4 regions of the Photobacterium sp. Alg240-V54 genome follow, and region 2 is predicted to be linked to each of the others. Evidence: predicted binding sites of a transcription regulator. Region 2 holds the regulator's gene; each other region holds the start of a gene.
What was found. The regulator PurR, encoded in region 2, represses purine synthesis genes. The targets are predictions, from matches to a motif close to TNANGNAAACGTTTNCNTNA.
Positions count from the first base shown of each region.

Region 1: a site for PurR is predicted at 1,448-1,467, ahead of purM (phosphoribosylformylglycinamidine cyclo-ligase). Genes of this name have one in related genera too.
Region 3: a site for PurR is predicted at 1,783-1,802, ahead of purT (formate-dependent phosphoribosylglycinamide formyltransferase). Genes of this name have one in related genera too.
Region 4: a site for PurR is predicted at 2,025-2,044, ahead of G6R09_RS06045 (NCS2 family permease). Genes of this name have one in related genera too.

Region 1 is NZ_UNRL01000003.1:573,835-577,052, reverse strand. It holds gene purN (phosphoribosylglycinamide formyltransferase) at 1-341, opposite strand, end outside; gene purM (phosphoribosylformylglycinamidine cyclo-ligase) at 346-1,386, opposite strand; gene upp (uracil phosphoribosyltransferase) at 1,585-2,211, shown strand; gene G6R09_RS11660 (uracil-xanthine permease family protein) at 2,308-3,218, opposite strand, start outside.
Region 2 is NZ_UNRL01000004.1:149,640-152,857, forward strand. It holds gene G6R09_RS12435 (TfoX/Sxy family DNA transformation protein) at 1-228, opposite strand, end outside; gene purR (HTH-type transcriptional repressor PurR) at 606-1,610, opposite strand; gene G6R09_RS12445 (heme ABC transporter ATP-binding protein) at 1,994-2,791, opposite strand; gene G6R09_RS12450 (iron ABC transporter permease) at 2,788-3,218, opposite strand, start outside.
Region 3 is NZ_UNRL01000004.1:296,768-299,985, forward strand. It holds gene G6R09_RS13070 (thiopurine S-methyltransferase) at 1-467, shown strand, start outside; gene purT (formate-dependent phosphoribosylglycinamide formyltransferase) at 543-1,718, opposite strand; gene G6R09_RS13080 (DMT family transporter) at 1,895-2,770, opposite strand; gene cdd (cytidine deaminase) at 2,903-3,218, opposite strand, start outside.
Region 4 is NZ_UNRL01000002.1:128,174-131,391, reverse strand. It holds gene gpt (xanthine phosphoribosyltransferase) at 158-616, opposite strand; gene G6R09_RS06045 (NCS2 family permease) at 686-1,975, opposite strand; gene G6R09_RS06040 (aminoacyl-histidine dipeptidase) at 3,062-3,218, shown strand, end outside.

The sequences.
Region 1 (3,218 bases), on a different contig from region 2:
AGTAAGGAAGGATGGATATTAAGCATTCTTCCTTGATAATGATGGACAAAATTCGCCGATAAGATCCGCATAAAACCAGCAAGGATAATCACATCAGGCTGATAAGCATCTATCTTTTCCATCAGTGCTTGATCGTAATCTTGACGATTAGCGTAATCCGTTGCAGCCACACAAAGATTATCTATATTGGCACGTTGAGCACGTTTAAGACCATAAGCATCGGCTTTATTTGAGATCACAGCAGCAACTTGGCTATTGTTGATAATGCCGTTACTACAGCCATCAATAATTGCTTGTAAGTTACTGCCATTTCCTGAGATTAAGACAACGATATTATGCATGGACTTACTTAATCTCTACTTGCTCTTCGCCTACTGCTGCTGTTGCAATTTCACCGAGCAGCCATGCGTTTTCGCCTTCTGCTTGTAAAATTTCAATCGCAAGTGCTGCTTGAGCTTGTGGAAGTGCAATCACTAATCCAACACCACAGTTGAATGTACGGTACATTTCGTAAGTATCGACATTACCTGCTTGTTGTAGCCAGTTAAAAATTGCCGGCCATTGCCAGCTGTTACCATCAACAACTGCTTTGGTACCTTGAGGTAATACACGTGGGATATTTTCCCAGAAACCACCACCAGTAATATGAGAGATCGCGTGAACATCACAGCTTTCAATCATTTTCAGGGCTGATTTTACATAAATTTTAGTTGGGGTTAATAAGTGCTCAGATAGTTTTTTACCATCAAGGTCTTGATCAAGATCGGCTTGAGAAACCTCTAGAATTTTACGTACTAATGAGTAGCCGTTTGAGTGTGGACCACTTGAACCTACAGCGATAAGTGCATCGCCAGCGGTTACTTTTGAACCATCAATGATATCCGCTTTTTCAACGACACCAACACAGAAACCGGCAACGTCGTAATCTTCACCATGATACATGCCTGGCATTTCAGCAGTTTCACCACCAATTAATGCACAGCCAGATTGAATACACCCTTCACCAATACCAGCAACAACACTTGCTGCAGTATCAATATCAAGTTTACCTGTTGCGTAATAATCTAGGAAAAATAAAGGTTCAGCACCTTGTACAATCAGATCGTTAACACACATTGCAACCAAATCAATACCAATAGTATCGTGTTGTTTCAGATCCATCGCTAGGCGAAGTTTGGTGCCAACACCATCAGTACCAGAGACTAAAACTGGCTCTTTGTATTTGGTAGGAAGTGCGCATAAAGCACCAAAACCACCAATGCCACCCATAACTTCAGGGCGGTGAGTGCGCTTAACCACGCCTTTAATACGGTCAACTAATGCATTACCAGCATCAATATCAACACCAGCATCTTTGTAACTAAGAGAAGAGTTTTTGTTGCTCACAGATGATCCCTCAAACGTATTAAAGTAAAAAACCAGCGTATGATAACAGCAGTCATTACATTAGAGCAAACGTTTGCGTTAATTTGTTGCGCGATTAAATTTCAGTCAATTAAACATTTGATACTATCGGCAATCGATTGGCATGGTATATAATAATGCGATTTTTTATTTTTTATAATTTAGTTCCCAGGAGTCAAGATGAAAGTCGTTGAGGTGAAACACCCACTGGTTAAACATAAGATCGGTCTTATGCGTGAAGGTGATATCAGCACTAAGCGTTTTCGTGAATTGGCAACCGAAGTTGGTAGCCTATTAACGTATGAAGCGACTTCAGACTTCGAAACAGAAAAAGTGATGATCGAAGGCTGGAATGGTCCAGTTGAGATTGATCAGCTAAAGGGTAAAAAAGTGACGGTAGTACCTATTCTTCGTGCTGGTTTAGGCATGATGGATGGTGTATTAGAGCATATGCCAAGTGCACGTATTAGTGTTGTTGGTATCTACCGTGATGAAGAAACGTTAGAGCCAGTACCATACTTTAATAAATTAGCGTCACATATCGATGAGCGTATTGCATTGGTTGTTGATCCTATGTTAGCAACTGGCGGTTCAATGATCGCAACGCTTGATTTATTAAAAGAGCATGGTTGTACACAATTTAAAGTGTTGGTACTTGTTGCAGCCCCTGAAGGTATTGCAGCATTAGAAAAAGCCCATCCTGATGTAGAGCTATACACAGCAGCTATTGACGAGAAGCTAAACGACAAGGGCTATATTGTTCCTGGTCTTGGTGATGCGGGCGATAAGATTTTCGGTACTAAATAATTATTCTATTGTTTATCACTGATATAAAAAACCGGACTAAGTGAGTCCGGTTTTTTTTAACTATTGATTGTGATTGGCAATGAATTGTCGTGATAATTACAAATGCTCTGTATCTTCAATTTGAGCATTATCAACCACATTGTTTTCACCTAAATCTTGCGGCAGAATAAGATTTAGTAAGATCGCAACAATGCCACATAAACTGATACCTTGTAAGCTAAACTCACCAATACCAAATGCCATACCACCAATACCAAACACCAAGGTTACTGCAACGATCACTAGATTGCGGGCTTTATGTAAATCAACTTGATTTTTGATAAGCGTATTTAAGCCAACAGTAGCAATCGAACCAAATAATAAAATCATAATGCCGCCCATCACAGGTACGGGAATGGTTTGTAATACTGCGCCAAGTTTACCCACAAAAGCCAATACGATAGCGGTAACGGCTGCCCAAGTCATGATCACCGGATTAAATGCTTTGGTTAGCATTACCGCTCCAGTTACTTCTGAGTAAGTCGTATTCGGTGGTGCGCCAATAAGTGATGCTGCCATGGTGGCAATGCCATCGCCTGCCATGGTGCGGTGTAGTCCTGGCTTTTTAAGGTAATCTTTACCTGTCACATTTGAAATCGCTAAAATATCGCCAACATGTTCGACCGCTGGCGCAATCGCAACCGGGATCATAAATAACACCGCATTGATATTGAACTCGGGTAGAGTAAAGTTTGGTACTGCAAGCCAGCTTGCTTGGATGACAGGTGTAAAATCAATAACCCCAAAACCAAGGCTAGTAATGTAGCCAGCACTAATGCCACCGACGATTGGGATTAATTTCAAAATGCCTTTCGCGAACACACTTAAAATAATGGTTACGCTAAGAGAAACAGCAGAGATCCATAACGCGGTATCGTGAGCAATCAATTGAACATCGCCACCACCAGTTTTACCGACCGCCATATTAACTGCGGCAGGCGCTAGCCCTAAACCGATAACCATGATCA
Region 2 (3,218 bases):
TGTAATGACAGGGAAACCACGTTTTTTATAAATATATGGTTCTAAACCCGCTTGTTTAAATTCCTCTTCTGTTTTCGCGTTTGCACGTAGGTGGAGTTTATTATTTACCACAAGAGCAAACATTGCTTCTCCTGCGAAAATACCAAAACCGCCAAACATAGAACGCGATTTTACATTACCTAAATGGTCTAATAGTTTTAATGAATCTTTTAATATTGGTTTGTCCATACTTCTACTCGGTGAATAAATGAGTGTCACCTAACATTAAAGTAGTTGTCGTTTTACTTTTATTAATAAAGTTATTTACATCACAAACGAACTACTTTAAATCATTCATGTATTACTCTATAAATAGACTTATCAATAGCGAAGTTTTATTTATAGTTTGTAAGTCTTTTGCTTACTATTATATGTATTTACATGAATCATTATATTCTATCTTTTAACAAGTGAAGTTTGAATATTGATGAAAGCTGATGAATATGTGATATCGCTCATATTTCTTGGTAAGAAACAACGTTTTAATAGCGTTTAGAGGCAGGGGAATTATATTGATAGGAAAAAAAAGCCAATATAATTATTGGCTTGATAAATAGATAACGCTATTAGCGTAGATCTTTAACAGATTTTCGTTCAACGATAGCAGGGGCCATTTCAAAAATTTGAGGTTCGTGATCTTTGTCTTTCATTCGTGCCATCAAAATTTTAATTGCTGTTTTACCTAAGCGACGTTTTGGCTGGTGGATAGTCGTTAGTGGCGGCGCAAAGTAGGGCGCAAGATCAATGTTGTCATAACCAATGATAGAAATGTCATTCGGTACGCGTAGTCCCGCTTGTTCAAAGGTACTAATCAGTGCCATCGCCATAATGTCATTAAAACAAAAAATAGCGGTTGGGCGATCAGTCATCGCAATATATTTCTCAGCAGCTTCGACAGCAGAATCACACTCAAAATCGCCTTCAAGGATCCAGTCTTGGTTAACCTCTAAATTTGCTTCTGTCATCGCTTTATTGAAGCCTTTTAAGCGCTCACGACAGGTCGATTTATCATTGTGGCCAGATAGACAACCGATACGGGTATGACCATGTTCGATAAAATATTTAGTCGCAATATAGCCACCTTGTTCGGCATTATCTTGAATTTTATCAGTATGTGGGCTTTCTGGGCCCCAATCCATGACTACCATAGGTAAATCTTTTTGGCGCTCAAGTAGATCCAATAACTTCTGATCGAGATCTGAACACATTACTAATAAGCCATCGACACGTTTTTCTGCCAACATGCGTAAGTAATCGCGTTGCTTAGAAAGGTTGCCTTCGGTATTACATAAGATCAGAGTGTAACCTTCACGGTAACAATACTCTTCAACACCATGCACAACTTCAGCAAAAAATGGGTTGGTTGATTTAGTCACCAGCATACCGATGGTACGAGTCGTGTTACATTTTAAACTGCGTGCCACTGCGCTTGGTGCGTAGTTAAGATCTTCAACGGCAGCAAGAACTTTTTTCTGCGTTGCTTCTGCGACAAAGCGCGTTTTATTGATCACGTGTGAGACTGTTGTCGTTGAAACACCAGCCATACGTGCAACATCTTTAATGGTTGCCATATTTATTCTTCTAATAATGAGCGCTAGAAATGATTCTAGCCAATGGTGTGGTACCAAATTGAGTAATCACTGAGAGATATAAAATCCATCTTATTGCGTTAGTCGTCTCGTTAATTATTCAATTTGGCACCGATTATGTATCTGTTACATACTTAAATAGTATCCAACAACAAAATCCGCATCTATTTTGCGGCTTTATAATTATTACATATTTTTCAAGTGTAATCGCTTGCGTTCACATTTTACTGAGTGTTTCGCGTAGTGCAACGATTCTATTGTTTTGGATTAAAATATTTGATGCTATCAACAAAAAAACGTAAATTTCAGCAAATTTATCGTAGTGTTACTGAAATTTACTTGATGGACTCATCATGTGTGGTTAGTTAACATGCTGATAATAGATAAGGGTAATCATGGATAGGATGGCGGTGAACAGAAACTTGCCAACCATAGACAGTATTAATCACTGCCGGATTTAATGCTTGCCATGGTGTGCCATCGGCTTGAATTTTTCCATGTTGAATAATTACCATCCGCTGAGCATATTGGGCCGCTAAATTAAGATCATGTAATACCACGATCACCGCTGCACCTTGAGCTGCCATCGTTTGTGCCATTTGTAGCGTTTTATGTTGATGGGCTAAATCTAAGGCTGAAGTTGGCTCATCTAACATTAAAATGCATTTATCATCGGCTTGGCTTAATTGGGTTAATACTCGTGCAAAATGGATCCGTTGTTTTTCACCACCAGATAAGGTGGGATACAACCGCTGAGCAAGCTCAAGCACATCGGTATTAGCCATTGTTTGGTTAGTGATGTGATTGATTTCTTGGCGAGATAAACACAATGGCATAGTGCCAAGTTCTACCACTTCTTTACAGGTAAAGCTAAAAGAGAGTGAACTGTGCTGCGGTAGAATGCCTAAATGACGCGCCAGTTCTGCGCGTTGCCAATCATTGATATCACGATTGAAAAATGCCACATCGCCACTTTCAGGTGAAATCTCACCACATAAGATTTTAAGCAAGGTGCTTTTACCCGCGCCATTAGGGCCTAATAGCGCAGTAACTTGACCTGCTTTAATATCAATACTGAAATTATCTAATAACACTTTATTGGCTAATGTGAGCTGTAAGTTACGTGCTGTAATCGCCGTCGAGTGTGAGAGTGTCGCCGTCATGCGATTCTGCCTTTTTGCTTATTAAGTAGATAGATAAAAAATGGAGCGCCTAAAATAGCGGTAATAATACCTACCGGAAGTTCTTGTGGTGCAAACGCACTACGGGCGATCATATCTGCGACGAGTAGTATTAAAGCGCCTAAAATAGCCGATATTGGCAACAATGTCTTATGGTTAGGGCCTGAAATCATGCGCCCTAAATGCGGAATAACCAGACCAATAAAACCAATTGGGCCGGTAATCGCAACGGTGATCCCAACTCCTGCGGCACACACAATAATTAAACTGCGTTTAAGGTGTTGAACATCAACCCCCATATGACGGGCTTCGGCTTCACCTAATAAAAACGCATTAAGTGCATTTGCTTGACGGTAACAATAATAATAAATCACGATAAGGCTTATAAAAGCTAACCCAATACCAGACC
Region 3 (3,218 bases), 150 kb from region 2:
GTCATAACGATGTTGTTGGTATCGAACTAAGCGACATCGCAGTGAAAGCATTCTTTGCTGAGAATCTCTATACGCCGTTAGTAACAGGCGTAGGGAGCGAGCATGTGTATTCTTTTGATGAGATCACGATTTATCAGGGTGATTATTTTACTGTGCCTGTCGCGCCAGTGGATGTGGTTTATGATCGCGCCGCTTTAATTGCGATGCCACAATCAATGCGTGAACGTTATGTCGAGCGCTTATTGAGTTTGGTAAAGCCAGGTGGACGAATTTTATTGGTGACATTGGATTATCCACAATCGCAAATGGATGGACCGCCGTTTTCTGTACCTGAAGCTGAAATCACAACGTTATTCAGTGGCTGTAAGATCACCCATTTAGCGCGTGATGACGCAGATGAAAACCATCCTCGTCGTCGACAGGGAGTCGAGCGCTTTGCTGAAGAAGTGTGGTTAATTGAAGTGTAATTAGCGCTCATAAGGTGAGATAAATAATAAAGGCGTCATTACGACGCCTTTGTTGTTTTTATTGCGCAGCTAAGGTTACATAATGACCTTAACGTCTGCTGCTGTGGCAATGGCATCAGTGATCGCGGTATCAATGTCATCACGGCGAGTAAGCGCTACACCTAAGCGACGACGACCATCGATTTCAGGCTTACCAAAAAGGCGCACTTGTGTTTGTGGACGCGATAACGCTGCTGCAAGGTTATCAAAACGAATATTAGTCGATACGCCTTCAGCAAGAATAACCGCAGAAGCAGATGGACCATAATGAATAATTTGCTCAATCGGCAAGCCTAAGAAAGCGCGAACATGGAGCGCAAATTCAGATAACTGCTGCGATATTAGAGTCACCATACCAGTATCGTGTGGACGTGGAGAAACTTCACTAAACAGCACAGTGTCACCTTTAACAAACAGCTCGACACCAAATAACCCGTAACCCCCTAATTCATTCACAACCTTTTGAGCAACGTCCTCAGCCGCTTGTAGAGCAGCAGCAGACATTTGCTGTGGCTGCCATGATTCACGGTAATCACCATCTTGCTGGCGATGACCAATTGGAGCACAGAAATGGACACCATCAACAGCACGTACGGTTAGCAGTGTAATTTCATAATCAAAATCAACAAAGCCTTCCACAATCACACGCCCGGCACCCGCACGACCGCCTTCTTGCGCATAATGCCAAGCTGATTCAATATCGGCGGCGGTTTTGATCACGCTCTGACCTTTACCTGATGAACTCATGATGGGTTTAACTACGCATGGCATACCTACACGGTGAACAGAGGCTTCAAAATCGGCGTATTGATCTGAGAACTCGTAAGGGGAGGTTGGAATCGCTAATGTTTCAGCGGCTAGACGACGAATACCTTCACGGTTCATGGTTAGCTTAGTTGCATTCGCAGTTGGTACAACGTTGACACCTTGGTTTTCAAGTTCAACCAGAGTATCAGTTGCAATCGCTTCAATCTCAGGCACCACAAAATGGGGTTTTTCTAGTGCAATTATGCGTTTTAGAGCATTACCATCGAGCATATCAATCACATGGCTACGGTGAGCAACCTGCATTGCCGGTGCGTTCTCATAACGATCAACAGCAATGACTTCAAGCCCCAGGCGCTGACACTCAATAGCAACTTCTTTACCTAACTCACCAGAGCCAAGCAGTAATACACGGGTTGCATCAGAACAAGTAGCTGTACCAAACATTGATATTCCTTACGATTAATCATTAAAGGTGAAATCTGAAACCAATAATACCTTATTTTTATGTTTGCGCAATCGTTTGCTTTTTGATCTGGTTAAGACTTGAGCATCGCTCTGAATAAAAAAATGAATAAAAAAATGAATAAAAAAACCGCTTATTATAAGCGGTTTTAAAAAGGTTATTTTTTGCGATTTTCCCAGTGGGTAATAAAGGCGACCGAGAGAATAATTATCGCTGCGCCTAGCCAGAGCCGACCAGGAGGCGCCCAGCCAAACACCAACCAGCCACCTAATACGTTTAGCGGTAATTTGGCATGGTCAAATGGTTGTACAAACGAAGCATCAGCCACGGCATAAGCTTTTGCAATCGCCCATTGTGCTAAACCTGTTAGTAGGCCTGCTAGAATGAGCAGCCACCAGCTAAAGCTCACGGTTGGCATCGTAAAATCAGGGGCAGCTAACAGAAGGTTAAACGGCGTCATTAAAATAAGCAGGTACATCACGATAGTGGTTGGAGATTCATGACTCGATTGCTTTTTCACCATCAAAGAATAAGCCGCCCAGAACAATGCCGCCCCAACAGGCAATAAGGTTGCGATATTAAAATCTTCCGACCATGGCTCAAGAATGATCATCGCACCAGCAAATCCAGCTAGAGTCGCAAACCAGCGTGCTTTACCTACGGTTTCTTTAAGAATTAGCCCAGAACCAATAGTGGCAAATAGCGGTGAAATCATCAGCAACGCAATACCTTGCCAAATAGGTACCGGATAGGCCAAGGCCCATAGCCATAATTGAATGCCAATAACCGCAAAAAACACCCGTAAACAGTGTAACCAAAAGTGATTTGTTCTAAGCGATTGGCGAATACCGAGAGTACGTAGCCACGGCAGCATCGCGATCAGCGCAATGAAATATTGGATCAAAGCAACAGAGGTTGAAGGAACACCCATTTTGATACTAAGGTACTGAGCTAAACTGTTCACGATAGCAAACGCGAGTCCAGCTGTGAGCATCCATGCTGCGCCTTGCAAAGGATTGTGTGTTTGAGACATTGTCATTGGCTTCTAATAATAAGGTGGCAAGATGATACGCTTTTGATGTTTGATAGCCAACATTGTTCAAGTTTAGCTAACAAAAAACCGCCACGAAGGCGGTTTTTAAGTGTTTTTTAAACAATTGTCAGCTTAATAAGCAACATAGGTTAATTGCATATCAGGGTTCAGTGCTTCCAATAATGCTTGAGTACGCGCAAGCTGGCTTATTTTGCTTTCAGCACTTTCGACTAAAGCCGCTTCGACAATTTCAGAAAGCGGGTAGTTAGACATGTTCATATTAATCAATGCAACTTGCAGCGGTGGCAGGCTTGGGTTAAATGCTGCGTTTTCTGCATACATACCTTCAAACACACGACCGTCTTGAGCTTTTAATGCTACGCCACTGAAGTTTTTAGAATATGGCGCATGTGAACGGTTGGCCGCTTTACAAGCAGTAACAACCAAT
Region 4 (3,218 bases), on a different contig from region 2:
TTTTAATAGGCTTAGATAATATACCTAAACCACTCTCAATAACTAAAATCGATAAAAAAAGACGCCAACAAGGTGGCGTCTTTAATAAAACTTAGTTTTCAAAACTGATCATCAACACACTATCGTTACCTCGATGAATCAGTTTTCACTAACAGATTTATTTTTTAGCAATCGGATCAACGTAAGTAACTGCCATATCCCAAGGCTGTTCAATCCATGTATCTTGAGGAATGTTAACCACAAAATCATCAACTAAATGTTGGCCAGCAGGTTTTGCACATACCGTTACAAATTTAGCACGTGGGTACAGTTCACGAATTTTTTCCGCAGTACCACCAGTATCAACTAAATCATCAACAACGATAAAGCCTTCACCATCACCATCAGCTTGCTTGATTACATTCATATCACGCTGATGATCATGATCATAGCTAGCAATACATACAGTATCAATATGACGAATGCCTAACTCTCGCGCCAAAATAGCCGCTGGCACTAAACCGCCACGGCTAACAGCAATGATCCCTGTCCACTGTTCAGCCGGTAGCAATTTCTCTGCTAGCTGGCGTGTGTACATTTGCATGTTATCCCAAGTGATGACGAATTTATTACTCATAGTAAAACAACCTCTGAAACAGCGATTCGAAAACCGCATAAATTTATGTAAGCGTAAATAACATTACACTTATAAGAAAATAATCTTCGCAAGGAATAACGCAGAAATAACCCAAACACTGATATTAACTTCACGTCCCTTGCCACTTAATGCTTTAACTACCGCAAACGTAATGAAACCAAGACCAATACCTTCTGCAATTGAGTAGGTTAACGGCATCAGTAAACACACAACGACGACAGGTGCAGCTTCTGTTAGGTCGCGCCAATCAATAGATACCAGACCTGACATCATCAAAATAGCAACGTAAAATAATGCGCCTGCGGTAGCGTATACTGGAACCATTCCAGCTAATGGTGCAAAAAATAACGCCAGTAAGAATAACATGCCTACCGTAACGGCTGTTAGGCCTGTACGACCACCAACTGCGACACCCGACACACTCTCAACAAAAGATGTGGTATTTGAGGTTCCCAGTAATGCACCAATAGAAGTTGCAGTACTATCAGCTAATAATGCACGGTTTAAACGCGGTAATTTACCATCTTCACCAATCAGGTTAGCTTTGGTCGCGACCCCAACTAATGTACCCGCGGTATCAAATAAATCGACAAACAAAAATGCAAATACAATTGAAATTAAACCAACTTCCATTGCACCAGAGAAATCAAGCTGCATAAAAGTAGGTGCAATACTTGGTGGCATAGACATGATGCCGTTGTACTCAACTTCACCCACGATAATACTGATTGCGGTAACAATTAAAATGGCGATCAATACTGCGGCTTTAAAACCACGCTGAACTAAGCCAATGGTTAACACAAACCCAAGTCCTGCCATTATTGCTGGAAAACTGGTTAAATCGCCGGCTTTAACTAATGTCGCAGGACTTGCCACCACAATGCCGGATGTTTGCAATGCGATAAAGGCTAAAAACAGACCAATACCCGCCGAAATACCAATCCGTAATGAATGAGGAATAGAGTTAATGATCCACTCACGCACTCGCATAACACTCAGCGCGATAAAACATAAACCAGATAAGAATACAGCAGCTAACGCGACCTGCCACGTATGACCCATACCTAAAACAACGGTATAAGTAAAAAAGGCGTTAAGTCCCATACCGGGTGCTTGTGCTACTGGATAATTAGCATAAAAACCCATCACAAAGCAGCCAATCATTGCTGCTAAACAAGTAGCAACAAACACTGAGCCTTGATCCATTCCTGTACTGGCTAACATAGTGGGGTTTACAAAAATAATATAAGCCATTGTCAGGAAAGTGGTCACACCGGCCATAATTTCAGTGCGTACTGTGGTGCCATGTTCTTTGAGTTTAAACAACTTTTCTAGCATGCTTCTCGATTCCTTAGAGATAGGCAATAAACTAACAAACACGTTAAGAAATAGAAAACGTTTGCGCAATCCATTTCGGCGCTGATTATAATCATGCGATCACGCAATTTCCAGATTTTATCGTTGAAAAGCGCAAAACAATAACTAGGGCGATTTACACCACCCCCGATAGTGAGAATAAAACATTAAAATTCAAGTAATTAAAGGATTCTTCGTGACGGTTATTTTTTAATCATTTACTTTATTAACCAATACAATACGGGTTAATAAAGACCGATAATAAAACTTAATAACGGTAATAGCAGAAAAGCAGATAAAAAAACGCCACTTCAAAAATGAAGTGGCGGCAGAATGTTATAAATAACGCTATAGCGCTATCAAGAAATTCTTAATTTAAGGGGGTGTGAACAAAATTGCAGTTTGTCTCGTTGAATAACAACCAAACAATTAAAACTTATTAATAACGGTACGGCGTTGGGTAATGGAAATTACTGGTATATACCGAACGGTTATTCCAAAAATGTGTCATTGAAGAAAAAATTTTCATTTAAATCACCTTAATCATAAGTACACCAACATATCGTTGCTGGCGAGTTGCCGTTATGGCCCACTTATTCTCGGTTCCTTGGAGGCGATATCTCGGGTTCATCCTGAACATGTCGTGTTAATTATTGTGCCACTCAACGCGGCTTGATTAAACTATAACCAAAAAGTAATAAACTTACAATATTTATTTTAACTAGCTCACACTTTCTAAATATTATGCTTGAGAGAATGGATTTAATGTAACTTTATTACATCCTTATTATCTTATAATACAACACGTTGCATCTTGATTGTTTTTTGGTGCATTTGTTTACATTACATGCATAACAATGGCTATGGTTAGTAAACCCTCCATCATTGACACTATAACTACAGAAATCAGTGGTATAAGATTTTATTATTTGCCCTATCTCCCCTAAACACAGAGTGATATGCTAAAACCAAAGCGGTAATAATACTCGCTCTCTAATTTTGTCATTTTACGGCTAAAACCCTACAAAATGACACTAGCCCAGTCTCATATATAAAAGGAAGGCTACCGTGTCTGAAATTACTCAACTATCACCAAAAGCTGTTTGGCATTTCTTTGATAAGATTTGTTCAATCCCTCACCCTTCTAAATATGAAGAGCAGCTAGCGCAATACATTGTCTCTTTTGCACAAGCTGAAGGACTTGATGTTCGTCGTGATAATACTG